Regions from separate parts of the Pseudoxanthomonas sp. SE1 genome, predicted to be linked through region 2. Evidence: riboswitches for the same ligand, from Rfam matches in the RefSeq annotation. Region 2 holds a riboswitch; the other holds the start of a gene.
The links. A riboswitch is a leader RNA that binds a small molecule or an ion and turns the genes downstream of it on or off. The one in region 2 is predicted to bind cobalamin.
Positions count from the first base shown of each region.

Region 1: linked by a shared signal. The riboswitch ahead of btuB (TonB-dependent vitamin B12 receptor) and the one ahead of metE (5-methyltetrahydropteroyltriglutamate--homocysteine S-methyltransferase) in region 2 are both predicted to bind cobalamin.

Region 1 is NZ_CP113783.1:3,823,842-3,839,490, reverse strand. It holds gene OY559_RS18060 (DNA repair ATPase) at 1-3,620, opposite strand, end outside; gene OY559_RS18055 (flotillin family protein) at 3,707-5,680, opposite strand; gene OY559_RS18050 (OB-fold-containig protein) at 5,711-6,346, opposite strand; gene OY559_RS18045 (PspA/IM30 family protein) at 6,362-7,030, opposite strand; gene OY559_RS18040 (YjfI family protein) at 7,030-7,671, opposite strand; gene OY559_RS18035 (glycerophosphodiester phosphodiesterase) at 7,938-8,984, shown strand; gene fabB (beta-ketoacyl-ACP synthase I) at 8,991-10,199, opposite strand; gene fabA (3-hydroxyacyl-[acyl-carrier-protein] dehydratase FabA) at 10,199-10,714, opposite strand; gene dinB (DNA polymerase IV) at 10,929-12,011, shown strand; gene btuB (TonB-dependent vitamin B12 receptor) at 12,068-13,939, opposite strand; cobalamin riboswitch at 14,064-14,285, opposite strand; gene OY559_RS18010 (TfoX/Sxy family protein) at 14,407-14,778, opposite strand; gene OY559_RS18005 (free L-methionine (R)-S-oxide reductase MsrC) at 14,775-15,260, opposite strand; gene bioD (dethiobiotin synthase) at 15,380-15,649, shown strand, end outside.
Region 2 is NZ_CP113783.1:74,342-89,990, reverse strand. It holds gene metE (5-methyltetrahydropteroyltriglutamate--homocysteine S-methyltransferase) at 1-1,977, opposite strand, end outside; cobalamin riboswitch at 2,176-2,411, opposite strand; gene OY559_RS00435 (hypothetical protein) at 2,479-2,988, shown strand; gene OY559_RS00430 (serine hydrolase domain-containing protein) at 3,075-4,340, shown strand; gene OY559_RS00425 (linear amide C-N hydrolase) at 4,341-5,399, opposite strand; gene OY559_RS00420 (hypothetical protein) at 5,510-5,827, shown strand; gene purU (formyltetrahydrofolate deformylase) at 5,839-6,690, shown strand; gene OY559_RS00410 (TSUP family transporter) at 6,839-7,627, opposite strand; gene OY559_RS00405 (M20 family metallopeptidase) at 7,848-9,173, shown strand; gene OY559_RS00400 (YchJ family protein) at 9,449-9,832, opposite strand; gene folE (GTP cyclohydrolase I FolE) at 9,977-10,582, opposite strand; gene OY559_RS00390 (ferritin family protein) at 10,920-11,540, shown strand; gene OY559_RS00385 (DUF421 domain-containing protein) at 11,638-12,132, opposite strand; gene OY559_RS00380 (cupin domain-containing protein) at 12,147-12,488, opposite strand; gene OY559_RS00375 (fasciclin domain-containing protein) at 12,609-13,061, opposite strand; gene OY559_RS00370 (hypothetical protein) at 13,369-13,671, shown strand; gene OY559_RS00365 (LuxR family transcriptional regulator) at 13,859-14,329, shown strand; gene OY559_RS00360 (sensor histidine kinase) at 14,570-15,649, shown strand, end outside.

The sequences.
Region 1 (15,649 bases), 480 kb from region 2:
TCGTCCACCGCCAGGGCCAGACGTCCGTCGCGGATGCGCGGGTGCTCGCCGAGCAGTCCCTCGACATGGCCGATCAGTGTCACGTGCTCGACGACATGCGTCAGCTGCGCGCCATGCCGGAACAGGGCGATCGCCTCGGACACGTACGGCGCCAGGTGCGCCTGCTCCGGCAATGTGGCCAGTGCGTCCAGCGCCTGCCGCAGCAAGGCCCAGGCCGCGGCGGACCGGCCTTCCAGCCGCTGCAGGGCGCTGGCCAGCACACTGCCTGCCGCGTCGTCAGCCAGGCGCGCGCGGAGGGTCGTCACCAATGTGTCCGCGTAGTGGGTGAAGCGGAACGTCGGCACCGCACCTGTGACGGTGTCGATCAGGAAGGCGGCGGATGCCGGGGTGTCGGTCGCAGGGAAGGACAGGGCGTCGTGCTCCACCCAGGCCGCAATCGTGGATGCCAGCTCGTCGCGCAGCGTCTGCACGGCGCGGCCGGCCGGCGACATCGCGTCGATCGCGCGTGCAGCGCGTATACGGTCGATCGTCTCCTGCGGCGCGGCGCCGTCGCGGCACCACCACGCCACCGCCAGCGCGCGCGCGCTGGGCGCATGTCGCAGTGAACCGGCGGCGTTCCGCAGAGGCAGGAAGGCATGCAGGATCGCCGCGGCATCGTGGTCGTGGATGCCCTTCTCGTAGCCTTCGCGGTAACGCGGCGCGGCGTACTCGCGCACGATCCGGTCCAGCGCCTCCGGATCGGCCAGGGCGTGGTCGAGCCGCGCGAGGTCGAGCCCACCTTCGCCGGCTTGCGCGTCGTCCAGCAGGCGACAAGCGAGGTACTCGCCGCGGTACAGCGAAGGCGACTCCGACGCGAGCGCGACATCCCAGTAGGGGCGCAGCGCGTCCAGCGCCGGCTCCTGCAGCGGCTCCAGGTAGTCCGTGCCGGTCAGGTGTACGGCCAGCGTGTCGCCGCGCGGAATCAGGGTCAGGTCCAGCGGCTGGGTGTTGACGCTGAAGCGGTGGCGCGGCCCCAGGCGGATGACGTTGCCGGCGTCTTCGAACAGGTCGCTGCGATCGCGCAGTCCGCGCACGGCCTGGTCGCGCGCGCCCTTGATGCGCGCCTCGATGTCGTCGGCCTTCACCGAGTCCTTCAGCTTGCGCAGGCGGCCGGCCAGTTCGCGCAGCTTGAGGATCAGCGCATCGCCGGCGAAGAAGGCATTGAGTTCGTCCGGCGTGGTGAAGCGTTCGGTGCGTCGCCCCAAGCCTTCCAGGATGCGGGTGGCGGCTTCCTGCACCGATTGTGCCTTGCGCTGGCGCTCGTCCAGAAGGGCCTGCTTGTGGGCCTCGAAGGCCTCCAGCATCTCCTCGCGCTTGGACAGGATGTCGCCGAGGAACTGTTCGTGTTCGCCGAACTGGCTCTCCAGTTCTTCCAGTTGCACCATCAGGCGCGACAGTTGCTCGTCGGCGCGCTCCGGCGTGGTGGCCATCGCCAGCGCGTTGCTGACGGCCTGGCCGAACAGGGTGAACTGCGCACCGAACTGCGCCACCGCCTCGGCGGAGCCCAGTTCGCGGCGGCGCTGGGTGGCGCGTGCGCGGGTCTGGTTGAGTTTCGCGTAGATGCTCGATAGCGCATCGACCACCCGGGTGCGCTGGGTGGCGTCGTCGATCCGCAGCGTTGCCATCAGCTCGGACAGCATGTCCAGCTCGCCGGCCATGCCCTGCATGGTCTCGATCGCCTCGGCCAGCTCGCGCGCACTCGCGGCTTTCTGGGCCTGCGCATCCAGCACGACCAGGCGCTGCTGGAACGGGGCCAACGCTTTTTCGTCGGCGAGAAACTGGCCGGTCGCCGCGCCGACGCGTTCGTGCGCCTCCTGCAATGCGGCAACCATCGCGTCGATGGCCGGGACATCGATGTAGCGATAGTCTCGCAACGTCAGCAGATGGCCGCGCAGGCGCGAGACCGCGCCGAGCGCGTCGACGAATTCGCCGATGCCGTTCCATCCCTCCGGCTGCAGCCGGCCGAGCAGGGCGCGGTGGTCGCGTTGTGCCTGCGCCATCGAGGTCTCGGACTGGCGCCGGATCTCCAGCACCTTCTCGTATTCGTCCAGCACCGACTCGCCGGTGCCGGCGATCTCGTGCAGCAGCGTCGCCAGACCGTCGCACTGCGTGTCGTCGATCCAGTGGTGCAGGTCGAACAGGCGGCGGGTTCCATGCGTCAGCAACTGGTAGCGCTGTGCGGAGACATCCGGGCGCTCGATCTCGCGGGCGAGGTCGAACAGGTTGGACACCGCGCGCACCAGTTCGGCATTGCCCAGCTTCGCCATGAACGAGGTGCCGGCCGGTCGCGTCGCGGCGAACTCGTCCGAACTGAACGGCGTCTGCCAGAGCTGCATCTGGTGGACGCGGGTGGGGTCGTCGTTTTCGGCGCGGAACAGCACCATGCGTCCGTCGTGCAGTCGCGCGTAGCCATGCGCGAGCACGGGCGGCTGCAGGCGCCGCTGCACCAGGTTGTAGACCAGCAGCGCGGCCTGGCCGGTTTCGCGCTCATAGAACACGTACATCACGTCTTCGCCGTTCGGCGATCGGATCGTGCGCTTGTACTGCATGTCCTGCACGGCGGCATCGAAGGCCTTGTGCTCGCCGTTCTGCAGGTAGTAGCCGCCCGGGAAAATGATGCCGTGGTCTTCGGGTAACTGGATGCAGGCCTGTACGATGGCATCCAGCCGCGTCACCTTGCCGGTCTGGGTGTTGTACACAAGGCCGCGCCACGCGCTCTCGCGGTACGGCAGCACCTTGAGCAGGATCAGCGAACCGACGCGCGCGAACTCGATCTGCGCGTCGTCCAGCGATTGCGTCCGGTCCTCGACCGGCTCGCTGTAGACGCCCGCGCCGCTCTCGGTGTTGTTCTCCACCTTCAATGTCAGGTCGCCGCCGATGGTCTCCACGAACAGCGTGTCGAGGATATTCAGGTGCGGATGGCGGCCGCTGACCTCCATGTCCTTGGTCGCCCGCGTCCACTCGAAGTCGAACGGCGGCGGCAGCACGATGTCGCGCTCGCCGCGCGCGTCCAGGTAGTTCACCTCGCCATCGGCGGTGAGCGTCCAGCGGAACACGCGCACGTCGGTGTTCTTCAGGCCGATCTGGAACGCCATCAGCAGCCGGCTGTCGCGGACGATCAGCTGCAACAGCCGTGCGTCCTTGTAGTAGCTGTACAACTCGCGGAAGTCGCGTTGGAAGGCATCCTCGCCCAGGAAGCTCGCGGCGATGTCGACCGGCGCCACGTCGTAGCCTTCGCCGGTCTCCACCAGACGATAGAGGCCGAACACGTCGGCCACCGACGTGGTCGCCTTCAATCCCATGTAGACGTTGAAACCGAACAACAGCAGGTCTCCGACCTGCACGATGTCGCGGCCGACCGAATTGTGGTCGGTGCGGATGCGCAGGCGGCCGATGGCCTCCATCCGGCTGTCGCCGAATTCCTGCAGGCGGCGTGTGTTGATCCCTTCCGTCACGGCGCGCAGCCGCGCGCCCTGCTCGTCAAGGCGACGGCGCAGCACGTCGTAGGCGCCGCCCTGGGCGACCGCCTGATCGACCTGCGTGTCGGTGGAAGGAACTTCGGCGTTCGGCGTATCGGACATCGGACCTCATCCTCGCCCGTCCTGGGCGGTCGATGCGGAAATCGGGGCCGGCGGACGGTGCCGCCGGCCGGCTCAGGCAGGATGCGTCAGGCGTCGCTCGCTTCGGCCGCGCGGCCGGACACTGGCAGGCCGGCGCCCGCCAGGCGACCCAGTAGCTGCGAGGCGATCGGGCTTTCGCCCACGATGCCTTCCAGCGCCTTGCCCAGCGAAATGCCCCTGGTCAACGCGTTGAACACGCCGCCGTCGCCACCGATCAACTCGATGTTGGCGCTCTTCAGCGCGCTGGCGAGGACTTCGGCGTTCTCGCGGGAGATGGCCTTGCCCGCGTCGATCGATGCCAGCAGCTGGCGCAGCTGCGTTTCCAGCAGCATGCGGAACTCCTCGTGGCTGCGCGCATCCGGGCTCATCTTGCCCATCGCGTCGAACTTGGAGGTCAGGCCTTCGGCTTCCGCGGACATCTTCTTGGCGATGTTGCTGGCCTCGGCATCGCCCATGGCCTGGCTGGCACTGGCGTTGGCCAGCCCCAGTTTCTGCGCACCTTCGGCTTCGGCGGTCAGGCGTTCGTTCAGCACGCGCGCATCCGCGTTGCCCTGCTTGTAGGTGGCATCGGCCTTGGCTTCGAGCACGCGTGCTTCGGCCAGGCCGGTCTTCTCCATCGCCACGGCATTCGCTTCCTGCACCTGGGCCTGCGCCAGGCCGGGCGCAGCGCTCTCCGCACGTACACCGTCCGCCATCACGCGCTTGGCTTCGGCCTGCTTGCCGGCGGCCTGCAGTTCGGCCTCGGCCAGCACCGTCAGTTCGACTGCGCGGTGGCGCGCGGCCTGCTCGGCGGCTTCGGCGGCCTTGACGTCCTTGACCAGGGTTTCCTGCGCGGCAGCTTCTGCGGCGAGGATGGTCACCTGCCTGGCGCGGTCGGCTTCGGCGACTTCACGCGTCTCCTTGATCTTCTCTTCGGCGACCGCGACCGTCTGCTCGATCTGGGTCCGCTCGCGCACGACGTTGGCCACTTCCATGCGGCCCTGCTCGACCACCTTGTCGCGGTCGACTTCCTGCATCTGGACTTCCTTGTCGGTGTTGACGCGCTCCAGCTGCTCGGCGCGCGCCACGCGCTCGAGTTCGATGGCGACGGCGCGACGGCGGTTCTGCTCGGCCACTTCGACCTGGCGCAGCTGCTCCTGCTCGCGGATCTTGATCTGCTCCTCGGTTTCCAGGCGCGCACGCTCGGACACCTGTCGCTGCTCCTCGATCACCTTGGCGGTTTCGGCGGCTTCGCGGGCGCGCACCGTTTCAACTTCGCGGTGCTGGCGTGCCTCGGCCTCGGCCTGCTGGCGTTCCAGCGCGAGCAGCGCCTCGCGGGCTTCGGTGTTCTTCTTGGTGATCGCCAGCTTCTCGTTCTGCTCCAGTTCGTTGGTCTGCACGTTCTGACGCGCGGTCAGTTCGGTGATCTTGCGGATGCCTTCGGCGTCCAGGATGTTGCTGGGGTCGAGCAGGTGCTTCGGCGTCTGTTCCAGATAATCGATGGCGACATCTTCCAGCACGTAACCGTTGAGATCCTGGCCGATGACGGCGACGATCTCGTCACGGAATTCCTGGCGCTTGTCGAACAACTCGGTGAAGTCGAACTTCTTGCCGACGGTCTTCAGTGCCTCGGAGAACTTGGCGTTGAACAACTCGTCCACCGCGTGCCTGTCGGACGCACGGTCGGCACCGATCGCCTTGGCCACGCGCAACACGTCGGCGGGCGTTTCATTGACCCGCAGATAGAACGCCACCGCGATGTCGGCGCGCATGTTGTCCTTGCAGACCAGGCCTTCCTTGCCGCGCCGGTCCACCTGCAGGGTGATCAGGCTGATCTTCATCAGCTCGGCCTTGTACAGCACCGGGATGATCAGCGCACCGGTGAAGTGCACCTTCGGCTGCGCGCTCATGTCGTTGACGATCAGGGCCGTGCCCTGTTCGACCTTCTTGTAGAAGGCCTTGAAGATGCCGATGAAGCCGAATCCCAGCACCATCAGCACGACGAGGCCGATGGCGAAGGGGAGGATGGTGGCAGTGGTCATTGCAGAACTCCTTGTAGACGGCGCGGGTGCTTACTGCTGGAGGAAGGTGGTTTCGGACATGACGCGGTAGGTGTTGTCGGTTTCGAGATGCTCGATCAGGACGACGCGGTCGCCGCGCGAGAAGCGCTCGCCCGGCAGCGCGCGGACCTGCAGGATCAGGCCTGCGCCGCCGTCGTCGAAGTGGGCGCGTCCGCTGCCTGCATCCGCATGCGGCGAGATGACCGAGCCGGCGCGACCCAGCACGGACGGCGGTACAGGCGGACGCAAGCGTGCGATCACCGACGCCAGCGGGCGCAGCAGCAGCGAGGTCACCAGTGCGCCGGTTAGCAGAGCGACGACCAGCGTGCCGGCGCCAGCGATCCAGCGCAGGCTGCCCGGCAGGTGCTGGAGCAGGAACAACTGCACGAAATAGGTGATCAGCCAGCCGAAGAAAGACAGCACGGTAAGCACCAGCATCATGGGCACGCCGGACAGGCCGAGCTTGGCCAGCATGCCGGCGACCACGCTGGGCTCCGCCGTATCGCCATCGGTTGTCAGCCAGCCGTCGACGGCATCGATGTCCACGATGCCAGTGGCCGCCAGCAACCAGTACACCGTGCAGAACGCGAGCAACACGCTGTAGATGAGCGTCGGGAATGTCAGCGCGGTGTTCAGGAACTCGGTCATCGTGGCTCCCCTGGTTCAGCGCTTGCGCGCGGACGATGTGATGCGCTTGCGGGCGCGATCGAGGACGGCCTGTGCAGGATCGGCCTCGGTCTTCTTGTTCTTGCTCTTGCGCTGGCTCGCGGCGCCGGTTCCCTGCGTGGGCGAGCGGCGCTGCTTCATGCGCGCGGCAGACGCGAACGCGGGTTCCGGATACGGCGCTTCGCCGGGCTGGCGGCGGGCCACGGTGGCCTGCGCGCGCTGCAGGCTGTTGGAGGCGCGCAGGATGTCCAACTGGTGCTTGAGCCGCCGCAAGCGCCCTTCGAGCTGTTCGACCACGTGCGCGAACTGGCGCTCATGGGCGGCGAGATCCTGCCCTTCCTCCATCCGCTGGCTGCGCTCGGCCTGCAGGCGGACCGCGTCGTCTGCCGCGGTGCGTGCCTGCGTGGTACGGCCTTGCCGCAACGCGGCCTCCACCTTGGCTTCGGCTTCGCCGATGCGCGTGGCCAGAGCGGCCTGATGCTGCTCGTTGGCGACACGCCGCGCCTTCGCCGCCGCGTGTTCACCGCGCGCGCCATGCAGGGCGTCATCGACGGCGCGGATCTCGTCGTCGAGCAGGCGTTCGGCGCGGTCGCCCATCACGGCGCCGGCCAGGCCTTCCATGCCCTCCTGTATCCGCTTGAACAGGGTCTTCAGGGTGTCGGGCATCAGGCCTTCCTCCGCGTCGCCGTGCGCAGGAAGGGTCGGTAGGCTTCGGTGGCGCTGATGACGTTCTCGGCCAGCGTCTCGATTTCGAACATCACGTTGGCCAGGCTGGAATGCGTGTCCAGCGCGCCGAACATGGTGTAGCCGGCGACGCCGCCGATGCGCTGCATCCCGATCGTCGAGAGCGGCAGCAGCACGTGCGTGCTGAGCACATGCGCGTTGAAGGCGGCCGGGTCGGCCACGTCCTCCACCGGCCACAGGTAGGCCTCCACGAGGATCTGCTCGCCACCCACGGCCAGGAACACCGACAGGTCGCCGTATTCGTGCATCACCAGGTGCAGGCTGGGCTCCGCGCCCTCGATGGTCTCCAGGCTGATCAGGCCGTCGCGCACCGTGCTGGCCTGCTGCAGGGCGTGCCTGATAGCGGCGAGCGTCCAGCCCGCCTCCGTAGGTTGCGTGGGCAGATAAGGGATGCCGGCATCGCGCGCGGATTCCCGCATCGCCTTCTCGATGGCGGCCAGCTCCTCGGCGTACTCCGGCCTGATCCACACGTCCTTCTTGACCAGTCCCTGCTCGCGCATGCGCTCGCGGTAGTTGCGAACGTGCAGCGTGGATGCCTTGATCGCAGGGCGGGAAACTGTCATGTAAGCGAATCTATTTATTACATGTAATGTTGTCAAGCGGCGGTGCGGAAGCGCGGCGTACGGCGCTGGCCGCTGTCGCCTGCCTGTCACAGGCCGGATGCAGAATGCAGCCTGCAACGAGGTACCTCTCTCCTCCCGCGTTGCACCGGAGCCTGGCGGAAGCCGGGCTTCGTGCTTTCCGGACCCTGCGCCGCCCGTGGCATGCTGGCGGACATGAGGAAATCTCCATGCACTTCAGCCGCCTGTTCCCCCTCCTGATGGCCGTGATGCCCCTGCTGCCCGCCATGGCTGGCGGACCGGCGGAGAAGCCGCTGGTCATCGCCCACCGCGGCGACAGTGCACACCTGCCAGAGCACACGCTGGCGGCGTATGCGCGTGCGATCGACGCCGGTGCGGACTACATCGAGCCGGATCTGGTCGCCACCCGCGACGGGGTTCTGGTCGCGCGGCACGAGAACGAGATCGGCGGAACCACCGATGTCGCGCAGCGGCCCGAGTTCGCCGCCCGCAAGCGCCGGCAGGTGATCGATGGCGAGGCATTCGAGGGCTGGTTCACCGAAGACTTCACCCTGGCCGAACTGAAGACGCTGCGTGCCCGCGAGCGCCTGCCCGAACTGCGCGGCACCGCGAACGATGGCCGGTACGACATCGCGACGCTGGACGAGATCATCGCGCTGGCGTCGGAACATGCCGCGCGCAGCGGACGCACGATTGGCCTGATCCCCGAGATCAAGCATCCCAGCCACTTCCACTGCATCGGCCTGCCGATGGAGGAACGCCTGCTGGAAATGCTGGCGGCTCACGCGTACACGCGCGAGGCTCCGGTGGTGATCCAATCGTTCGAACAGGCGAACCTGCGTGCGTTGCGCGCGCGCCTTGGCCCGTCGCACGGGAACATCCGTCTGCTGCAACTGCTGGGCCCGGCGGATACGCAACCGGGCGATGCGCTGGCGGCGGGAAAGCCGACACGCTATGCGGACCTGATGACGCCCGCGGGCCTGCAGGACATCGCCGGCTACGCCGACATCATCGGGCCGTGGACGCGCCTGCTGATGCCGGTGGCGGAGGACGGCGCGCTGGGAGCACCGACCGCGCTGATGGCGGATGCACTCAAGGAAGGCCTGCACGTATGGCCCTACACCTTCCGGCCGGAGAACCACTTTCTGCCGAAGGCGCTGCGCGAAGGTGACGATCCGCGCATGCGCAACGAAGCGGGATCCCTTGCCGAGATCCGCGCCTATCTTGCGCTGGGGATCGGCGGCTTCTTCACCGACGATCCGGCGCTGGGGCGTCGTGCGGTCGACGCCCGCTGACCGGCCTCACACCCGGCCGAATACCAGGCTGGCGTTGGTGCCGCCGAAACCGAAGCTGTTCGACATCACCGTGTCGAGCGTCGCCTCGCGGCTGGCCTGCACGATGGGGAAGCTGGCCGCGCCCTCATCCAGCGTCTCGATGTTCGCCGACCCGGCGATGAATCCATCCCGCATCATCAGCAGGCAGTAGATCGCTTCGTGCACGCTGGCGGCGCCCAGTGAGTGACCGGACAGCGCCTTGGTCGACGAGATCGGCGGCAGCGCATCGCCCAGCGCGGTGCGTATGGCGTCGAGTTCGATGATGTCGCCCAGCGGCGTCGAGGTGCCGTGGGTGTTGAGATAGTCCAGCTGCTTGGAGACGCCTTCCAGCGCCATCTGCATGCAGCGAACGGCGCCTTCACCCGACGGCGCGACCATGTCCGCACCGTCGGAGGTCACGCCATAGCCCAGCAGTTCGGCGTGGATGCGCGCGCCGCGCTTCACCGCGTGGTCGTAGTCCTCCAGCACCAGCATGCCGCCGCCACCGGCGATGACGAAGCCGTCGCGGTCCGCATCGTAAGGCCGCGAGGCGTGGGTCGGATCGTCGTTGCGCTTGCTGGACAGCGCGCCCATGGCATCGAACATCATCGTCAGCGCCCAGTGCAGCTCTTCGCCACCACCGGCGAACATGATGTCCTGGCGCCCGGCGCGGATCATGTCCGCCGCCGCGCCGATGCAGTGCGCGGAGGTCGCGCAGGCAGCGGAGATCGAATAGCTGACACCCTTGATCTTGAACGAGGTGGCCAGCGTCGCCGACACCGTCGAGCACATCGTGCGCGGCACCATGTACGGTCCCACCTTGCGGATGCCGCGCGCACGCAACAGGTCGGCGGCTTCGATCTGCCATTCGGCCGAGCCACCGCCGGAGCCGGCGATCAGACCGGTGCGTGGCTGGCTCACCAGTGCTTCATCGAGGCCGGCATCCGCAATGGCGTCGCGCAGCGCGATATGCGCGAACGCGGCCGCATCGCCCATGAAGCGCTTCTGCTTGCGGTCGATCTGCGCGTCCAGATCGATCTCCGGCGCACCGCCTACCTGGCTGCGGAAGCCGAGTTCGGCGTATTGCGGAATGTGGCGGATGCCGGAGCGGCCTTCACGCAGCGCGGCCGACACGGTGTCCGCATCGTTGCCCAGGCAGGAGGTGATGCCCAGGCCGGTGATGGCGACGCGGCGCATCAGAAGCTCTCCGTCGAGGTGAACAGGCCCACACGCAGATCGCGCGCCGTATAGATCTCGCGGCCGTCGACCAGCATGCGGCCATCGGCCATCGCCAGCACCAGCTTGCGGTTGATCACGCGGCTGATGTCGATCTCGTAGCTGACGCGCTTGGCGGTCGGCAGCACCTGGCCGGTGAACTTCACTTCGCCGGAACCCAGCGCGCGGCCGCGACCGGGCGCGCCGATCCAGGTCAGGAAGAAACCGGTGAGCTGCCACATCGCATCCAGCCCCAGGCAGCCCGGCATCACCGGGTCGCCGAGGAAGTGGCACTTGAAGAACCACAGGTCGGGATGGATATCCAGTTCCGCGCGGATGAGGCCCTTGCCGTGCGCGCCACCGTCCTCGCGGATCTCGGTGATGCGGTCGAACATCAGCATCGGGTCATTGGGGAGGCGGCCGCTGTCGGGGCCGAACAGTTCGCCGCGCGCGCTGGCGAGCAGCTGTTCGCGCGAGAAGGAAGCGGGGGCGGTCATTGCGTGATCCGTTCTACGAAGACGCAAATAATGCACACATGTGCATACGCTTGTCTTGATGCAAATCAACCGGGTTTTTCCATACGCCGGCGTACCATCGGCAAAGCGCAATTGCGGCAAGGGTTTCGCGCGGATTGTCCGCATCTCCACACGCGGGCGTATCGTGCGGGCGCGCGCCCATGCGATCGCGTACGGCGACCGATATCATCGCGTGATGCGCAAGATTATCCACATCGACATGGACGCCTTCTACGCGTCGGTGGAGCAGCGCGACGATCCGTCGCTGCGTGGACGACCGGTGGTGGTGGCGTGGCGCGGCGAGCGTTCGGTGGTGTGCGCGGCGTCGTATGAAGCGCGCGTGTTCGGCGTGCGCTCGGCGATGCCGGCGGTGCGCGCGGAGCGGCTGTGTCCGCAGGCGGTGTTCGTGCCGCCGGACTTCATCCGCTACAAGGCGGTGTCGCGACAGGTGCGCGACATCTTCCTGCGCCATACGGATCTGGTCGAGCCGCTGTCGCTGGATGAAGCCTATCTCGACGTCACCGCACCGAAATCGGATCTGCCGACGGCGACCGCCGTGGCCGAGACGATCCGCGCGCAGATCCGCGAGGAGACGCAGCTCACCGCATCGGCTGGCGTGGCACCAAACAAGTTCCTCGCCAAGATCGCGTCGGACTGGCGCAAGCCCGACGGACAGTTCGTGTTGCGTCCGCACCAGGTGGAGGCGTTCCTGACACCCTTGCCGGTCGAACGCATTCCGGGCGTGGGCAAGGTGATGCAGGGCAAGTTGAACGCGGCCGGCATCCACACCGTCGGCGACCTGCGCACCTTCGAGCAGCGCGATCTGGAACAGCGCTTCGGCAGCTTCGGCGGCAGCCTCTACCGGCGCGCACGCGGTATCGACGAGCGCCCGGTGGAGCCCGACCAGCCCGTCCAGTCGATCTCGTCGGAGGATACGTTCGCCACGGACCTGCTGTTGTCCGAGCTGGAACCGCACATCGTCCGCATCGCGGAAAAGGCGTGGCAGGCCAGCCGCAAGACCGAGCGCGTGGGCCGCACCGTCGTGCTGAAGCTGAAGACCTCGCAGTTCCGCCTCCTCACCCGAAGTTTCACGCCGGAGTCGCCTCCGGTGACGGCGCAGGATTTCGTCGGCATCGCACTCGCGCTGCGCGAGCGCGTGGACCTGCCGGCGGCCACGCGTTACCGGTTGGTGGGCGTGGGCCTGTCCGGCTTCCGCGACCGGGACGAGGTGGCGACCCAGCCGGGGTTGTTCGACGAAGCGGAGCGGGCGACGGGGTGATCAGATAAAGAAAGCCCGGCGATGCCGGGCTTTCTTCTGTCGCGTGCTCCGTCGTGTCATTCCGTCGGCTGGTAGCGCAGGCTGAGGCCGTAGGTGCGGCCGGCCTGGTTGTACCAGGCGATGGTTTCGTATTCGCGGTCGAACACGTTGCCCACCTTCGCCTGCAGTGTCCACGCCGGGGCGATCGCGTACTCCAGCCGCAGGTCCAGCGTGCTGTAGCCGCCCAGGCGGTCGGTGTTGGCCAGGTTGTCGTAGCGCTCGCCCGCAGCGTTGAACGTCACGCCGGTGCGGAATGCGCCGAACGCACGGTCCACGTCGATGCGCGCGGTGTCGCGCGGGCGGCGCGCCAGCAGGTTGTCATGGTTGGCGCCGGTGGAACGATTGCGCGGATCGGTGTGGCTCAGCTGGGTGGCGATGTCGAAGCCGCCCAGCGTGAAGTCGACAGTGAACTCCGCGCCGCGGATGCGTGCTTCGTCGATGTTGTTCGGCAGGAAGATCGCCGCGTCGTAGGAGATCAACTGGTCGACTTCGTTCTGGTACACGTTGAACGTCCAGCTCCAACCGTCCACGTACTGCGCGATGCCGAGGTTGATGCTCTCGGATTCTTCGGGCTTCAGGTCGGGGTTGCCGAAGAACGGGTAGTACAGGTCGTTGAAGCTCGGCGCCTTGAAGCCGGTGGCCAGGCTGGCGGTCAGCTTCAGGCCGTTGCCGAAGCCGAAGCCGTAGCCCAGGCTGCCGGTAGTGTGGTTGCCGAACTGCTCGTTGTCGTCGTTGCGGACGCTGGCCTGCAGCTGGTGTGCGCCGAAGCGGCCCTGGTACTCGACGAAGCCGGCCAGGTTGTCGCGCTGGGTGATGTCGAAGTCGGTGGCGCTTTCCACCTCGTCGTCCTGCCAGTCGATGCCGGTGGTCAGCAGCTGGTTGGCGGCCACCGTGAAATCGCCCTGCAGCGACGCCACGTAGCGGCGCGTCTCGAAATAGCCGGACTGCACATCGTCGTTGAAGTCGTCGGACTTGTCGTCGTTGCGGCCCAGGCTCAGCTGCAGGCTCGTCTTCTCGCTGGGCGCATAGCGCAGCTTGGCGCCGATCACCTGCTGCACGGTTTCGGATCGATTGGTGAAGCTGCCGTCGAATTCGCTCTTGCCCTCGGCGCGCAGCGCGTTGGCTTCCATCGTCAGCGTATCGGTGAAGGTGTAGCCGCCGCGCAGGTTGGCCGACGTATTGCGGTAGCCATCACGGTCGGGTTCGTCGGTGAAGCACCCGGCGCCGAAGTCGAACGGAATGCCCGGATCCGGACCGCGTCCACGGCAGGCGTTGAAGCCATCCGTCCGCGCATACGCCACGTCGGCGCCGTACCAGCCGCGCGCATTGCCCCCGCCGATGCCGGCACTGGCTTCACGGGTGCTGTCGCTGGCAACGCCGATGCGGAAGTTCGGGCGCACCTTGCCCGTGTTCCGACGGGTGAACACCTGGATCACGCCGCCGATGGCTTCCGAGCCGTACAGGCTCGAACGCGGGCCGCGCACGATCTCGACGCGATCGATCTGGTCGATCGGCAGATCCTGCAGCGCCGGCAGGCCGGCGGTCGCCGAGCCCATGCGGACGCCATCGATCAGCACCAGCACATGGTCCGATTCGGTGCCGCGCAGGTTGAGCGTGGTGATCTTGCCGGCGCCGCCCTGGTTGCCCAGCGAAATGCCGGCGCGGCCTTGCAGCAGTTCGGACAACGAACGGGCCTGGCTGCGCTGGATCGCTTCGCGGCTGATCACCTGCGCGGGGACCAGGCTGTCCTCGACCGCGACAGCGGTACGGGTGCCGGATACCACGACTTCGTCGAGGTCGGTCGTGTCGCGGTCCTGCGCGTGCACCGTGAACGGCAGTGCCAGCGCGACCGCGAGGGCCAGGTGGGAAAGGGGGAAACGGCTGTACATCGGATTCAACTCCATCGCGCGCCCCGCGCGCATTCTTCGGCGTGGAGTTGCGACGGGGAAGGGAGCGTTGCGGACAGCGCGGCAGACAGGCAGCGGCGCGGCACGCCGCGACGCCCTCCGCATCGCAACCAGTGGACTTCCAGGCCGGTCTCCGGGCTTGCGAAGGCGTGCGCGATGCACGCTGCCAAGGCGCCTTCCCATGCGTTGGACGCACAGTGGCCGATGCCGAGGTTGTCTTCGCCTACCGTTGCGGGGGCAGCGCCGGAATGCCGCCTGCGCGGTTCACCGGCTTCCCGTTTCAACCCGGACGCGGACGCCGCGGGTCACCTGAAAGCGCGCGCAGTATACGGGAAGCCCAAGCGTTCCTGTCCGCAGAGGTGTGGGAGGGGCTTCAGCCCCGATGCTTTTCGACCCGACCCCGACGGCGTTGCTGAAAAGCGTCGGGGCTGAAGCCCCTCCTACAGGAATCAGTCGTCGCTGCCCGGAGAGTCGAACAGGTTCAGCGATGGGCCCGTGTCTTCTTCGCGCTCGGTGTGCGTGGTTGTCACCGGGCCGGCGGCGGGGCGGCCGCGCGGGGGCGGCAGCAGCGCGGCGGCGGCATCGTAGGCCACCAGCAGTGCGCTACGGCGGTCCTCGGGCAGCTGCTGCCAGTGGCAGTCGAGCAGCGCGCCTTCCAGCGCGTAGAGCAGGTTGAGGCTGGGGCGGAACCCCGCGCGCTTGACCCGGATGAAGGCTTCCACCGCGCCTACCGATTCCAGATCCTCCTGCGTACGCAGGCCGACCTGGCGCAGCCAGGCGGCGGACTTGGGGCCGATGTTGCGCAGCTTGGTGCCTGTCATGTCAGCGAATCCACGAAGATGGCGGCGATGCGTTCCATGCCCGCCTGGTCGTCGGCATCGAAGCGCGCCAGGCGTGGGCTGTCCAGGTCGAGCACGCCGACCAGTTCGTCCCCTTTCACCAGCGGTACCACCAACTCCGAGCGTGAAGCCGAATCGCAGGCGATGTGGCCCGGGAAAGCCTCCACATCGTCCACGCGCTGGGTCTGGCGGGTGCGTGCGGCGGCTCCGCAGACCCCCTTGTCCAACGGGATCCGCACGCAGGCTGGTAAGCCTTGGAACGGGCCAACGACCAATTCCCGGCCATCGAAGAAATAGAAGCCGGCCCAGTTGAAGTCCGGCAGCGCGTGGTAGAGCAGTGCCGACAGGTTGGCGGCATTGGCGATCCGGTCGGGTTCGCCGGCCAGCAGGGCACGGGCCTGCGCGGCGAGCTGTGCGTATTGTTCCGGCTTGCTGCCGGTGAGCGTTTGCGAGGCGAATGACATGGGGACGATTCTACTCTGCGGGTCCAGGGAGGGCCGGATATGATCGCCGGCATGAACGTGGATTACCCGAATGCGCCGGCGTCAGGACTGGGCGATGGCAGTGTGGCGGCGGGACCTTGATGGACCGCGCATTGGATCGGCTGTTCGTCACCGGTACCGATACCGGCGTCGGCAAGACCGTCGCCAGCGCGGCCTTGCTACATGCGTTCCGTGCGCGCGGGTTGCGCGCGGTCGGCATGAAACCGGTCGCCAGCGGCTGTACCTCAACGGCGGCCGGCTGGCGCAACGACGATGCACTGGCCCTGCAGGCGGCGAGCGATCCCCTGCCGCCGTACGACGACCTCAATCCCTACGCCCTGCCTGCGCCGCTGGCGCCGGAGATCGCAGCC
Region 2 (15,649 bases):
CACGGCCTGCATGATGTCGTTGAACTCGGAGTAGCACATGTGCGTATGCACCTGGGTGTCGTCGGCGACGCCCGCCGCCGTGATGCGGAAGCACTCCACGGCCCATGCCAGGTACCCGTGCCAATCGGCGCGCCGCAACGGCAGGCCTTCGCGCAGCGCGGGCTCGTCAATCTGGATGACGCGGATGCCGGCGGCTTCCAGGTCCAGCACCTCATCCCGCAGCGCCAGCGCGATCTGCCGGCAGGTCTGCGCGCGCGTCTGGTCGTCGCGCACGAACGACCACTGCAGCACCGTCACCGGCCCGGTCAGCATGCCCTTCATCGGCCGGTCGGTCAGCGACTGCGCGTACTGCGACCAGCGCACCGTCATCGGCGCCGGACGCGAGACATCGCCATAGATCACCGGTGGCTTCACGCAGCGTGAGCCGTAGCTCTGCACCCAGCCATTCTTCGTGAAGGCGAAGCCATCCAGCTGTTCGCCGAAGTACTCCACCATGTCGTTGCGTTCGAACTCGCCATGCACCAGCACGTCGAGGCCGACGTCCTCCTGGAAACGCACGCAGCGTTCGGTTTCCTCGCGCAGGAAGGCGTCGTAGTCCGCATCCGCCAGCTTGCCGCTCCTGTTCCGTGCGCGTGCCTCGCGCACTTCGTGGGTCTGCGGGAACGAGCCGATGGTGGTGGTCGGGAAACCGGGCAAGCCGAGCAGCGCCGCCTGTGCGGCGCGGCGCTGCGGATAGGGCGAGTCCCGGTGGGTGTCGGTGGCCTCCGCAGAGGCCAGGCGCGCGGCCACCTCCGGACGATGCACGCGTGCGGATTGCCGGCGCGATGCGATGCGGTCGCGGGCGATGGCCAAGCCCGGCTCCGCCGCGCGCGGATCGCGCAGCGCATCGGCCAGCAGGCGCAGTTCCTCCACTTTCTGGCGCGCGAAGGCCAGCCACGACTTCAGGTCGGAAGGCAGCGCCTTTTCGCCCGCCAGATCGACCGGCACATGCAGCAGCGAGCACGACGGCGACAGCCACAGCGCGTTATCGCCGACGTGACCGAGCGCGTACCTGGCCAGGATCAGCGCGTTGTCCAGGTTCGTGCGCCAGATGTTGCGTCCGTCCACCAGGCCGGCCGACAGCACGCGGCCTTTCGGAAGATGCTTCAGCACGTCGTCGAGTTGTTCCTTGCCGCGCACCAGGTCGACATGCAGGCCATCCACCGGCAATGCGCAGGCCAACAGCAGGTTGTCGCCCAGGCGGCCGAAGTAGGTGGCCAGCAACAATGCAGGCCGCCCGTTCTTCGCCAACGTCGCATAGGCCTTCAGGTATGCGTCGCGCGTGGCGTCGTCCAGGTCCAGCACCAGGCAGGGCTCGTCGATCTGCACCCAGTCCGCGCCCGCGTCATGCAGCTTCGCCAGCAGCTCGGCGTAGACCGGCAGCAGGCGATCCAGCAGCGCGAGGCGGTCGCTGCCATCCACACATTTTGAAAGCAGCAGGAAGCTCACCGGGCCCAGCAGCACCGGCCGTGCGGCGTGGCCTGCGGCGACGGCTTCACGATATTCCGACAGCGGCTTGTCGCCGCGCAGGCGGAAGGTCTGGCCGGCGTGCAGTTCCGGCACGAGGTAGTGGTAGTTGGTGTCGAACCACTTGGTCATCTCCAGCGCGCGCAGATCGGTGCCGTCCTTCTGCACGCCACGCGCCAGCGCGAAGTAGCCCGCCAGCGGATCGGCATCGGCCAGCGCGCGGTAGGCGTCGGGGATGGCGTCGAACAGGAACGCGGTGTCCAGCACCTGGTCGTACAGCGAGAAGTCGTTGCACGGCACGACATCGGCGCCGGCATCGCGCTGCAGCTGCCAGTGGCGGTGGCGCAGGTCGCGTGCGGTCTGTTGCAGGTCGGCGGCGCTGGTGTCGCCGCGCCAGTAGTTTTCCAGGGCGGATTTCAGTTCGCGCTTCGCGCCGATGCGCGGGAAGCCGAGCGTGGTAACGGTGGTCATGGTGCGTGTCCTCATGCGGTGGCGGATGAGGAACGAAGGAACCGCGCGCCGGACCGGAGCCCGCCACGCCAGCGACCTTCGCCCCCGCGGGCGAGCCGGAGTGCCGAAGTCGGGCGCAGGAGGACGCATCCGGGCAGGCGCGCGCGGACACGGGCTCCGGCCACCTCCCCTCGGAAGCTCCAGGTCAGGCGGAAGACGGTCGTGTCTTCCGGCCAGGGCAGGTCTTCGGGCTCTTGGACGGGCGCGTGGCGCGCTGGCCTACTTCCCGCCGCTTCCCGGTCCGCGAGGACCAGTGCTGTTGGCGAGGTTCGTTTCCAAATACCGCTGCGGGGCAGCGCCGGAATAGGCCCATGGAACAGACCGCACCGGCTTCCCTTTCAATTCCATCGCTTCATTGGGATGAAGAGATGTAAACCTTGGCGATGCGAACGTTACGCGGGCGGCGGGCGGGACGTCAAGCGGCGCGATCCTGCACCCGCGACATTCCGCTAGAGTCCGGCGATGAGCACGGCAGACAAACTGAAGTGGCTTCTTCTGGCGGTGGCCGCACTGCTTGGGATCACATGGGTGGTGAGCCTCTTCCTGCTGTCACACGCCCGGCATCACGACTACGTCAGCGATTGCGCGCCCGAGGAGCGACTTGCCCGCGTGGAACTGGTCGGAGGCTACGACGACCGCCCGAACGAGCGCGGATCGCCTTACTACCTGCGCTTGTCGCTCACGGGGAGGGATGGGCGTGTGCCGATCCAGCCCCGACTGACGTCTTCCGCGAGCGGAAGGACGCTCGAGCTGTCGGGGATGGAACGCGTCCAGGTACAGGAGGCATACGAAGGCGGAACACGCGCCGTCTGGGTGGCCCCACACCTCTCGATTCCCTATGAGGACCATGTCTTCACGGCCATGCTGAGCTCTTCCGCGGAACAGCCCGCTGTTGCGCTTGCGTGCCGGCTGAAGCGTGCGCCGGTGGAAGAGTGGCGGATTCCTCTGCTCGACATGCTCATGAGTGTCTGAAGCGGCGCGGCCACGCAACGCGGAGTCGGGGTTTCATGCGTTCGTTCGTCCTCGTGAATCAAGTGCTTCGTGGACGCCCGCCTGCAATGCCTATCGAAACTCCGCCCGCTTCGCCCGATCGCCGCCGCTGGCTGGCCTCTCTGGCCACGATTCCACTGGCGGCCTGCGCCTGGCCTGTGGTCAGCCATGCCACCGCCTGCGACGACGCCGCCAACTGGATTCCCCCCGACGCATTCCTCGCCGACCTGCCGCGCCTGATGCAGGCGTTGCGCGTGCCGGCGATCGGCATGGCCGTGGTGGAACGGGGCGACGTAGTGTGGTCGCGCAACCTCGGCATGGCGAACGCGGAGACGCGGACACCGGTGGCGGACGACACGCTGTTCGAGGACGCCTCGCTCAGCAAACCGGTGTTCGCCTACGCGGTGCTGCAACTGGCGGATCAGGGCGTGATCGATCTCGACGCGCCGCTGGTGCGTTACCGGCGGATGGATTACCTGGCCGACCATCCGTGGGTGGATCTGGTCACCGCGCGCGACGTGCTGCGCCATTCCACCGGACTGCCGAACTGGCGCAAGGATCCGGCGAACGAAACATTGGTGCCGGCGGTGAAGCCGGGCACGCGCATCGATTACTCCGGTGAAGCGATCTTCTGGCTGCAACTGGTGGTCGAGCAGATCACTGGCGAGAGCCTGGACGAATCGATGCAGCGCCTGCTGTTCGGCCCGGCCGGCATGCGCGATAGCAGCTACACGTGGAGCAAGGATCTCGCCGCGCGTTCCGTCTACGGCCATCGTGCCGTCGAGGACGAGGCACCCGGCATGCCGCCGCAGATGCTGCGCGACACCTGGAACGCCGCGCAGACCGTCGCCGACCGCCGGGGCAAGCCGCTGTCCGCGTGGCGCTACGAGGACGCCGAGCGTGCGCTGCCGGACGTGCAGGCGATCACGCCCAAGGGGCTGGTGAACTGGCCCGGCGATATCCTGGCCAATGCCGCGGCTAGCCTGCGCACGACACCGCAGGACTACGCGCGCTTCATGGCGCTGATGGTGCGTACGCAACGCGAACCATGGCAGATCGCCGAGGCGACACGGACCGCGATGCTGACGAAGCAGATCGACGTGCCCGGCCGCTGGACGGACAAGGGCCTGGGCTGGAACCTGGAGGCCACGCCGCGCGGCACGGTGTTCTACCACTCCGGCAGCAACGGCGGGATCTTCAAGAACTTCGCGCTCGGTGACGCCCGTGGCCAGCGCGCGCTGGTGGCGCTGACCAACGGCGGCAGCGGCAACGTGCTGTACCGACGCGTGGTGCGCGCCGCCACCGGTCACGACCTGCTGGCGTTTGACCTGTGACTACAGGCCCAGGAACTCGAACGGCTCCGCCGGCCTGAAGTCCTTCACCGCGTTGCCGGCGAACACATTGCGCTGGTCCGGGCCCAGGTCGAGCCGCAGCACCTTGCCGGTGTCTTTCGAGAAATCCACTTCCTTCAGGTCCACCCAGAAGGTGTTCGGCGTCAATGCGGATTCGAAGAAGTACAGCTTGCGCTTGTGGTCGGCCACCGTGCGCCAGCGCGTGGACGAAATATTCGGCTCCTCCGGCGTGTTGATGCCGAACGGCACCGATGCGTTGCGGATCACGCTGAAGACACTGGCCAGCGCCTTCACCGGGTCCTCGCTCTTCGGGATCACGTTGACATAGAACGACGCGCGCGCGAAGCGGTCCGCGGCGCGGTTGGTGCCCGGCAGCATCACCGTGCCGCCGATCTGCTTCCAGTACGCGTTCAGCGCCAGCTGTTGCTCGAACACCGGCGAGTTCGTCATCACCTGGTACTGGCGGCCGTGGTGGATCACCTGCTTGCCGTCGATGTACTCGATGATGGCGCTGTCGCCGCTGGCGTCCGACAGGGACAGGTGCAGCGTGGCCAGCCGGTCCTCGCCGGGCACCTTGTCGGTCACCAGGGTGAAGGGCTCCTCGCGCAGCGCCTCGACGGCTTCCTTCACGCTGCCGTAGTTGTCCAGTGCGTACTGCGCCCACGCGGCGATGCTCAGGCCCGGGCCGCGTCCGTCGTAAGCCGGGTACTCGGATTCCACCAGCCACAGCACGTTGGCCATCAGCCCGGCCTCGTTCATGCCGTCGGTGGTGGAGACCTCGTAGCCGGTGGCGATCACGCTGCCGTACTTCGACGTCCACGTGATCGAGTTGGGCCCGGCCTGCCCGCTGCGCTGCATGCCGCGCGGGAAGATCCACAGGTTCGTCGCCACGTCGTTCTTCCAGTCCATCGAACGGGCGGTGATGACGTCGCTGTCCGCCCCCAGATAGACCAGTCGGGTACAGGCGGCGGCGGGGCCGGAGGCAAAGGCGGGCAACAGCGATGCGGCAAGGGCAAGCGGCAGGACGAAGCGACGATCCATGACGATCTCCGTGGGCGTGGGATGGCGGCAGTCGACAGCGGCGGCGGGCTCGCCCTTTATGCCAGCGAGTGTGTTAAACAGCGATCCTCCCCCGCCCCGGAGATGCTGCCATGACATTCCCTCGCCTGTTGCGCCGTTCGTCTTTCCAGGCCTGCCTGCTGACAGGCGCCGTCTTCGCGCTGTCTTCCTGCGTCAGCACACCGGGACCGCAGGTGGCCGGCAGCGGCCGTTGCAGCGATGCCGCCCTCGGCTGGGCGACGGGTCAACCTGCGGACGAGGCCACGCTCAAGCGCCTGTCGCGCGAGAGCGGTGCCGGGCTGGTCAACCCCATCGGCCCGAAGACGGTCGTGAAGCACGACACGCGCGACGACCGTCTGCGCGTCTACATCGACGCCGACAACCGCATCACCGCGGTCCGTTGCGAGTAAGCCAGCCGCTCATGCGCCGCGACCACATCCTCACGCTCTCCTGCCCGGACACCACCGGCATCGTCTATCGCGTCACCGGCCTGCTGTTCGACGCGGGCTGCAACATCCTGGACGCGCAGCAGTTCGGCGACGACGAATCCGGCCGCTTCTTCCTGCGCGTGCATTTCGACCTGCCGGAGGCCATCACCGCCGACGCCCTGCGTACGCGCTTCGCGCCGCTGGCCGACGCGTTCGCGATGGAGTGGCAGATCCACGACGCCCGCCGCAAGGCACGGCTGATGGTGCTGGTGAGCAAGCAGGGGCATTGCCTCAACGACCTTCTGTTCCGCGTGCACAGCCGGCAGCTGCCGGTTGAGATCGCCTGCGTCGCGTCCAACCACGACGACTTCGCGGCACTGGCGCAATCCTACGGCGTGGCGTTCCACCACCTGCCGGTCTCCGCGGCGCATCGGGATGAGCAGGAGCAGCGCATCATCGACCTGGTCGAACGCGAGCGGATCGACCTGGTCGTGCTGGCCCGCTACATGCAGATCCTCTCGCCCACGCTGTGCGATGCACTGGCCGGCCGCGCCATCAATATCCACCACAGCTTCCTGCCCAGCTTCAAGGGCGCCCGGCCGTACCACCAGGCGCACCAGCGCGGGGTCAAGATCATCGGCGCCACCGCCCATTACGTGACCCGCGACCTCGACGAAGGCCCGATCATCGAACAGGACGTCGCGCGCGTGGACCACGCGATGACGCCGAAGGAACTGGTCCGCATGGGCAGCGACATCGAATCGCTGGTGCTCGCCCGCGCCGTGCGCCGCCACGTGGAGCACCGCATCCTGCTCAACGGCCATCGCACGGTGGTGTTCCGCTAGGCCGTTGCCTGATGCAGATGTAGGAGCGACGTGAGTCGCGACCGCACGCCCTGCAACGCCAGGCACGCGTCCATCATGCGAGGCATGACCCATCCAGGCGGGTTGATTCCCGCGGTCGCGACTCACGTCGCTCCTACAGAATCCAGAATCAGAAGGACGCGAACCACATCCGCAACGGATGCTGCGGGTCGGCCAGCAGCCGGATCGCCAGTGCGATCGACACCGTCACCAGCAGCGGCTTGATGATGCGGGCGCCCTGCTTCATCGCGAAGCGCGAGCCCAGCTGCGCGCCGAGGAACTGTCCCGCGCCCATCACCAGCCCCACCTTCCACAGCACCGCGCCGAACGCGAGGAACACCGCGAACGCCCCGAGGTTGGAGCCGAAGTTGAGGAACTTGGTATGCGCCGTCGCCTTGAGGATGCCGAACCCCGCCAGCGCCACGAAGCCCAGCATCAGGAACGACCCCGTGCCCGGACCGAACACGCCGTCGTAGAAACCGATCACCGGCACGAAGGTCAGCCCGAACACGAGCGGGTGCATGCGCTGGTGCCGGTCCACGTGGCCGATGTCAGGCTTCAGTCCGAAATAGATGGCGATGCCCACCAGCAGGAACGGCAGCGCCAGCTTCAGCCACTCCACCGGGATGATCGTCGCCAGCAGCGCGCCACCCACCGCGCCCAGCGCAGCGGTGAGCGCCATCGGCAGCTGTCCTTTCAGGTCGACGTGCCCGTGCCGCGCGTAGGCCCAGCTGGCCGAGGCCGAGCCGAACAGCGACTGCAGTTTGTTGGTGCCCAGCACGTGCAGCGGCGGAATGCCGGCCAGCAGCATCGCCGGGATGGTGACCATGCCGCCGCCACCGGCGATGGCGTCGATGAAGCCCGCCAGCATCGCGGCGAGGAACAGCAGCAGGAGTACCTGCAGGGCGAGATCGGGCATGGGGGTTCCGCAGCGGACGATGATGCGCGTCCGCCCGGGGACCAGCACGTGCGACGCTCGCGCATTCTAGAAGCTGCGCTGCCGTTGTAGGAGGGGCTTCAGCCCCGACGCTTTGCCGAGCGCCTCCGGTCTGGACTGGCTTTCAACAGCAGAATGTCGGGTCAGCCCCTCCTGCATGCCATTGCGGTTAGCATCGGGCATCCCTCCAGGAGCCGACCCGATGCGTACAGCTCGTCTTTTCGCCGTTTCCCTGCTCGCTCTCGCGTGCGCACTTCCCGCCGCCGCGCAGGACGCCGCACCCGCGCAACGAGCGGAAGTCGCCGCCGCCGGCAAGGCCGTGCAGCAGCAGGTCGTGGACTGGCGCCGGCACTTCCACCAGCATCCGGAGCTGTCCAACCGCGAGGAGCAGACATCCAAGCGCGTCGCGGAAGAATTGCGCAAGCTCGGCCTGCAACCGCGCACCGGCATCGCGCACCACGGCGTCACCGCTGTCATCAAGGGCGGCAGGCCAGGCCCGCGCATCGCGTTGCGGGCGGACATGGATGCGTTGCCGGTCACCGAGCGCAACAGCCTGCCCTTCGCATCGAAGGCCACCGCGACCTATCGCGGCGAAACCGTCGGCGTCATGCATGCCTGCGGCCACGACGCCCACACCGGCATCCTGCTGGGCGTGGCGAAGGCGCTGGTGGCGATGAAGGACACGCTGCCCGGCGAAGTGCTGCTGGTGTTCCAGCCTTCCGAGGAGGGCGCGCCGGCCGGCGAGGAAGGCGGTGCGTCGCTGATGCTGAAGGAAGGCCTGTTCAAGGACTTCAAGCCGGACGCCATGTTCGGCCTGCACGTGTTCTCGTCGATTCCCGTCGGCCAGATCGGCGTGCGCCAGGGCCCGCTGATGGCGGCGTCGGACAGCTTCAACCTGAAGGTCGTCGGCCGGCAGACGCACGGCTCGCGGCCATGGGGCGGCGTGGATCCGATCGTGGCGATGGCCGATGTCATCGGCACCACGCAGACGATCGTCAGCCGTCGCACCGACATCTCCAGACAACCGGCGGTGGTCAGCTTCGGCGCCATCAAGGGCGGCATCCGCTACAACATCATCCCCGACGACGTGGAAGTGGTCGGTACCATCCGCACCTTCGACGAAGGCATGCGGCAGAAGATCTTCGCCGACCTGAAGAACGTCGCCAGCCACGTGTCCGCCGCGCATGGCGCGAAGGTGGAAGCCAACGTGCCCGACCGCGACGGCAACCCCGCCACCATCAACGACCCGGCGCTCACCGCCCGCATGACGCCCAGCCTGCAGGCCGTGGTCGGCGCGGACAACGTGATCACGCCGCCGCTGCAGATGGGCGCAGAGGACTTCTCGTTCTACGCGCTGGAAGTACCGTCGATGTTCTTCTTCGTCGGCAGCACTGCGAAAGGCACCGACCCGGTGACCGCGCCCAGCAACCACTCCCCGGAGTTCATGCTCGACGAAGCCTCGCTCGACGTTGGCGTGCGCGCGCTGCTGCAGGTGACACTGGATTACCTGGAGAAGCCGAAGGGCTGAGGTTCCATGGCATCTCCCTCTCCCCGCTTGCGGGGAGAGCAACAGTCCTGACTCAGGCGTAGCGGGAAGCGGAAGTTTCCCGCGGACATCCTGTGTTCGATCAGCCTGCGGTCGCTGCGCCGCAGAAGGGTCGGCGCGAAGAGCGCCCCTCATCCGGCCTTCGGCCACCTTCTCCCCGCAAGCGGGGAGAAGGACACATGCGCGTCGTCTTCTTTGAGGCCAAGCACGGCGGGACAGCTCCCCTCTCCCCGCAAGCGGGGAGAAGGAAGCCCGCATCACAGATGCTCGCCATCCACGTACAGCCACCGTCCGTCGAGGCGGACGAAACGGCTGCGCTCGTGCAGCCGCACGGCGCTGCCACCGCCGGCACGATAGCGGGCGACAAACTCCACCTCGGCGGTATCCGGCCCGGTGACGCGATGCCGCTTCACCGACAGGCCCAGCCACGTGGTGCGCGGCGCACCGGGTGCGTCCAGGCCCAGCTCGGCCGGACAGGTGTCGGGATGCCAGGTGGCGCGCAGGTAGTCGCCATCACCGATGACGAAGGCGCTGTAGCGCGAACGCATCAGCGCTTCGGCATCCGGCGCGATACCGCCGGCGTGGTAGTGGCCGCAGCAGGCCGCGTAATCGCGTCCGGTGCCGCAGGGGCAGGTGGTCATGCTTGTGCCCTTTGTAGGAGCGACGTGAGTCGCGACCGCACACCTTCCGATGGCAGGGAAGCGGGCATCACGGGATAGATCAGGCGAATGGACGCCGACGTCATCCGGTCGCGACTCACGTCGCTCCTACAACGTTGCTTTGTCTCACCGCCGCCCGTTGCCCGTCTCGATGAACCGCAGGAATTCGGCACGGGTGCGCGCATCTTCACGGAAGGTGCCCAGCATCTTGCTGGTCACCATGCTGACGCCGCGCTTGTGCACGCCGCGCGTGGTCATGCATTCGTGCGCGCCGTCGACCACGACCGCCACGCCACGCGGCTGCAGCACGTCCTGGATGCACTGCGCGATCTGCGCGGTCATCTTCTCCTGCACCTGGAAGCGGCGCGCATACACATCCACCACGCGCGCCAGCTTGCTGATGCCCACCACCTTGCCGTCCGGCAGGTAACCTACGTGCGCCTTGCCGATGATCGGCGCCATGTGGTGCTCGCAATGGCTCTCGAACTCGATGTCGCGCAGCACGATCATTTCATCGTAGCCCGCCACTTCCTCGAACGTGCGCGCCAGGTACTCGCGCGGATCCATCTGGTAGCCGCTGAACCAGTCGCGGTAAGCCTTGGCCACGCGCTTGGGCGTGTCCAGCAGGCCTTCGCGCGCGGGATCTTCGCCCGCCCACTCGAGCAGCACGCGCACGGCATCCTCGGCCTGCGCCTGGGTGACCTTGCCGGGATTGTCGTCGGACTGGCTCATCGCATGGATTCCTGCGGGGGGCGTGGAGGATAACCCATCATGCCGGACATGGCCCGGGCGGCCCGGGGCGGGGCCGCGTCCAGTACTACGTCGCGGGGCAACGTCCGGATGCGCGCCTCCACGGCGCACGGCGCACCCTGCCGGCGTCCGTTGCCGGAACAGGCTTGAGGGCACGTGCCCGGTAACCACGCAATGGCGCCGCGCAGGGTGCGTCGCATGCGCTTCACCGACACATGCGCAGTCGGCTATGTGAACACCATGCATGCGTCGCCGTCACGTTGTGTTTTCGCGCCTGCGCCTAGAACGGTTACTCCTTTCACAGCCACGGAGTACCGCCATGGCACGTTCCCGCACCGTCAACACCGCACAGGTCCACGAACTGCTGCTGCAGGCCATCGAAACCGAGCGCGGCGGCATCCAGATCTACACCACGGCGATCAAGGCCGCCGTGAACAAGGACCTGAAGAAGGAATGGGGCGAGTACCTCGACGAAACACGCACGCATGAAGAAGTGCTTACGCGCGTGTTCGAGCAACTCGGCATGGATACCGAAGAGAAGTCGCCAGGCCGCAGCGTGGTCGCGCACCAGGGTGCTTCGCTGGTGAAGGCCATCGAGATGGCCATGAAGAGCGATACCCCGGAAGCCGCCGAACTGGTCGCCGCCGAGTGCGTCGTGCTGGCCGAGACAAAGGATCACCAGAACTGGGAACTGATCGGCAAGGTCGTGGAACAGGGCGGCGAACTGGCCAAGGTGCTGGAGCCCGCGTACAAGGCGGTGGAAAGCGACGAAGACCACCACCTGTACCACACGATGGGCTGGTGCCGGGAACTGTGGATCCAGTCGCTGGGCATGCCCGCCGTGCTGCCGCCCCCGGAAGAGGTCAAGAAGGTCGAGACCGCCATCGGTGCGTCGCGCGCCGAGCAGGGCCGCGACGGGATGCTCGGGCGCAAGCACTGAATTTCCACCGCCTGCATGCGCGGCCTTCGCCCACCTTCTCCCCGCACAACGGGGAGAAGGACGGGCGCGCCGTATTGCCGCCCGCCTGGCTACCCGGTCAGGGCTTTCGGCCGATGAAGGTGATCTCGCCCGAGGTTTCGAGCACCGCCAGTTCGATTTCCCCCAACGTGGCGTAGCCTGCGGAGCGGCGCGCGATGGCGAAGTCGTGCTCGCTCAGCGACTGGCGCGCCAGCTCATCGCGGAAGAGTTCACCATGCCGCAGCAGGATCACCGGCCTGCCCTCCACCATCTGGTCGAAGCGGCGGCTGCGCGCGGACAGTTTGCCCACGCTCCAGTTCAGGCCCAGCAACGTCGCCGCCAGGATCAGCCCGCCCAGCAACGAGGTATCCCCACCGATCAGCGAGTTCTGCACCGCCGTTCCCAGCAGCACCACTACCAGCAGATCGAACGGTGTGAACTGGCCCACGGTGCGCTTGCCGGTCAGGCGCACCATCAGCAACACCACCACGTAGACGGCGACGGCACGCAACACGAATTCCCACCACGGCATGCCCAGATCGAACAGGCTGCGCGCCACGCTCTCCATCGTCATCACCTCGTCGTGTGTCAGGGCTTACCCGCCGGCCGCTCATCGCCGTCGGGCGTGTAGGCAGGCGGGGAGTAGAAGTTGACCGTCTTCAGCGGCGTACGGCCGGTGGCGCGGATCTCGTGGCGTTCGCCGCGTTCGATCAGCAGCAGGCTGCCGGGCTTCAGCACGCGGCGCACGTCTTCCACGATGGCCACGCCCTGGCCCTCGGCAACGAACAGCCACTGGTCAGCGCCGCGATGGCGATTGTCCGGCCCACCTTCCCTGCCGCCGGGCCTGATGACCATCTGCGCCGCCTGCACGCCGTTGGCCTCGAAGATCGGCAGGAAGCCGACGCCCATGCGCAGATGCCTGGATTTCATGGCTCGCTTTTCCCGGTTGCATGGACCGCATGCAGCATCGGTCGCTGCGCGTGCAGGCCCCGTCAAAAAGAAAACGGCGGGGATTGCTCCCCGCCGCCGGCATTCCCTTGCTGCCTCACCTCAGTGAGGCTTGGATTCCGGGATGTTCACTTTGTCGATGCCGTGGATCACGCCATTCCTGGCCATGATGTCGGGCCGCACCACATGGGCGCCGCCGATGCTCAACTGTCCGTCGGCGACCGTGATCGGGGCGCCCTGGCCCTGCACGGTACGCGCGGACTTCCACTTGCCGACATCGGCCGTGGTCTTGCGGCCCGTGACCAGGTGGTAGTTCACCAGCGCGGTGAGCTCGTCCTTGTTGGACGGCTCCAGCAGCCGGTCCAGCGTACCGGCGGGCAACGCCGAGAACGCATCGTCGGTCGGCGCGAACAGGGTGTACTGGTCGCTGCCATTGAGCGATGCCGTCAGGCCTGCCTTGTCGATGGCGTTGGCGAACGTGGCGAATGTGTTGTTGCTCCTCAGCGTGCCTACCAGGTTCTGTTGCACGAGGCCTTCTTTCTGCTGCATTTCCATGGGAATTTCCTGCGGGATGGACCCCGTCACGGGTCTCGTGGACGGCCAAGGCCGTGACCCGGCGCGATGCCGGGTACAGCTCAATGCGGAGAATGGGGAGAGGTATTGCGCGGCTGAGCAGCCGATACGGTATTGCACCGTAGCTCGGCCACGTTGCGCTCCGTGCCGTTACCGTGGCGTGACGCCCGCCCATCCGAAACCGCGCCGCGCAGGGCGGCGCCGTGTTAGCGTGGCTTCACGCGGAATTCCGATGCTGGTTAGCTTCCGCGCCCGCAGTGTGCCGGCTCGCACAATGTCCGGAGCCGCCATGAACGCCAAGCCGCATCGCGTCGTCTCGAACGCATCTGGTTTCCAGCGCGTCGCGCACCTGTTGAATGACCGCGCGGTGGAATGCGCCGAGAACGAAGGCTGGCCCGTTCCTGCCGAGGCACCCGAACCCACGCTGGTGATCGTGCAGACCAGCGTGGCGCAGCGCGTCGCGGTGTTCTTCGGGCAACACCTCAAGCGCGAGATCCATTTCTGGTCCGGGCACAAGGAGGCGCAACACCGGACCAGGCCGCGACGCGCGCTTCCGTCGCTGCTGCTGCACGCGCAATCCGCTTCACCGTGATCGCGCCACCCGGATGAGGCCACGGCCGCATCCGGCACCGCAGATCCCGATACCTCGCTTTGCCCCGGGCGCGTTGCGCATGCCGGGGCTGCATGGCTGGACAGTATTGCGGATGGAATGGCATGGTCGCCCTGCCCGCGACCGACGCGATTCCCGCCGCCATCGCGCCACCCTGCACGGAGGCTCCATGAAGACGAAGTCCCTCGCCCTGTTGGCCATGCTCGCCCTGCACGCCGCGCCGACGTTCGCCGCATCACCGCTGATCGGCCGCTGGGCACTCGATGTCGCAACACTGCCGATGCCGCCCGAAGCCCGCCCGCGCAGCGTGACGATGGAGTTCAGCCAACCCGGCGACGGCCTGTGGTCGACGCACATCGAGATCGTGGACCCGAACGGCGGCACGATGGATTCGGACGCCACGCTGGCGCTGGACGGCACACCGGGCAGGATCACCGGCAGCTACTGGGCCGACGTGGGCACGGCGAAGATGCCGGCCCCCAACGTGGTGGTGCTGCAGCTGGCCTACCGGGGCACGCCCTCTTCGACACGCATCTACTCGGTGACGGAAGACGGCAGCACGCTGACCGAAACCAAGGCCGCCTTCCACAAGGACGGCACGCCATTCCTGCAGACGACGACGTTCAAGCGGATGCCGTGAGGCATCGCGACCCGCGGATTTCGCTGTCATCGACACGCCGCGCGCGACCGCCACCGCATCACCGCATGCCATCACCGCCCTGGCGCACGCCGCTGGCCGCGGTGCCGGCGATTATGCTGAAGTGACGTCGCGGACATCCGCCGTTGGCTGCCCGAATCCACCTCTGAGCCCGCCCTCTCTCCGCATCACGTGTCCGTCCACACGTCCACCCACCCGCCACGAACACGAGGCGACGCACCGATGACACTGCCGCGCGCGCGCCGGCAGGCACTGCCGCCGTTCTGGCTGCCGGTGCTGGCCGGCCTGCCGCTGGGCGTCTGCCTGCTGGTGATGGCCATGCCGATCCTCGGCCACGGCAATGCCACGCTGGCGCGCACGCTGTACCTGTCGGCGTTCGTGCTGTGGGTGCTGCCGCTGACCGCCCTGCAGCGCTGGCTGTGGCGGCGCGGCACGCCGGTGTGGCGGATCGCGCTGGTGCTGCTGTTGGCCACCTACGCGATGGCGCTGGCCACGCGCCTGCTCAGTGTGGCGCTGCAAGCCTTCATGTCCGGCAGCCTGGCGCGGCTCGCGACGCCGGGCACGCTGGATATCGGCTTGCTGTTCCGTGGCCTGGAAGGTGCCTGGCTGGTGCTGGTGGCGTACTGCGCGGTGCATGCCGTGGTGGCGTATTACGCGGAACTGCGCCGCGAGCAGGCCGAGCACCTGGAAGCGCGCGCACTGGCGCGCGATGCCGAACTGCGCGCGCTGCGCTACCAGCTGCAGCCGCACTTCCTGTTCAACACGCTCAATGCGGTCTCCGCACTGGTCGCCGACGAGCGCGGTATGGAAGCACGGCAGATGCTGGCGCGGCTCGGCGACTTCCTGCGCGCAGTGCTCGATGCACGCGCGGGCCACGAGGTAACGCTGGCCGAAGAAATCGCCATGACCGAAGCCTATCTTGAAGTCGAGAAGGCCAGGCTGGGCCGGCGTCTGCTGCTGTCGTGGCATGTCGGTGACGGCGTGCTGGGCGCGCATGTGCCCGGGCTGCTGCTGCAACCGCTGGTGGAGAACGCGATCCGCCACGGCATCACCCCGCGCAGTGCGCCGGGCCGCCTGGACATCCGCATCGCCCGCGACGGAGCGCATCTGGACATCCGCATCGACAACGACCTGCCCGCGCCGGGCGAAGCACCGCCACGATCGGAGGACGCGCGCACCGCCGTGGGCCTGGACAACGTGCGTGGTCGCATCGCCCGGCTGTATCCGGACCACGCCCGCCTGCACGCCGGCATCGACGCGGGACGCTACGGCGTCCGGCTGATCCTGCCGCTGCGCTCCGCG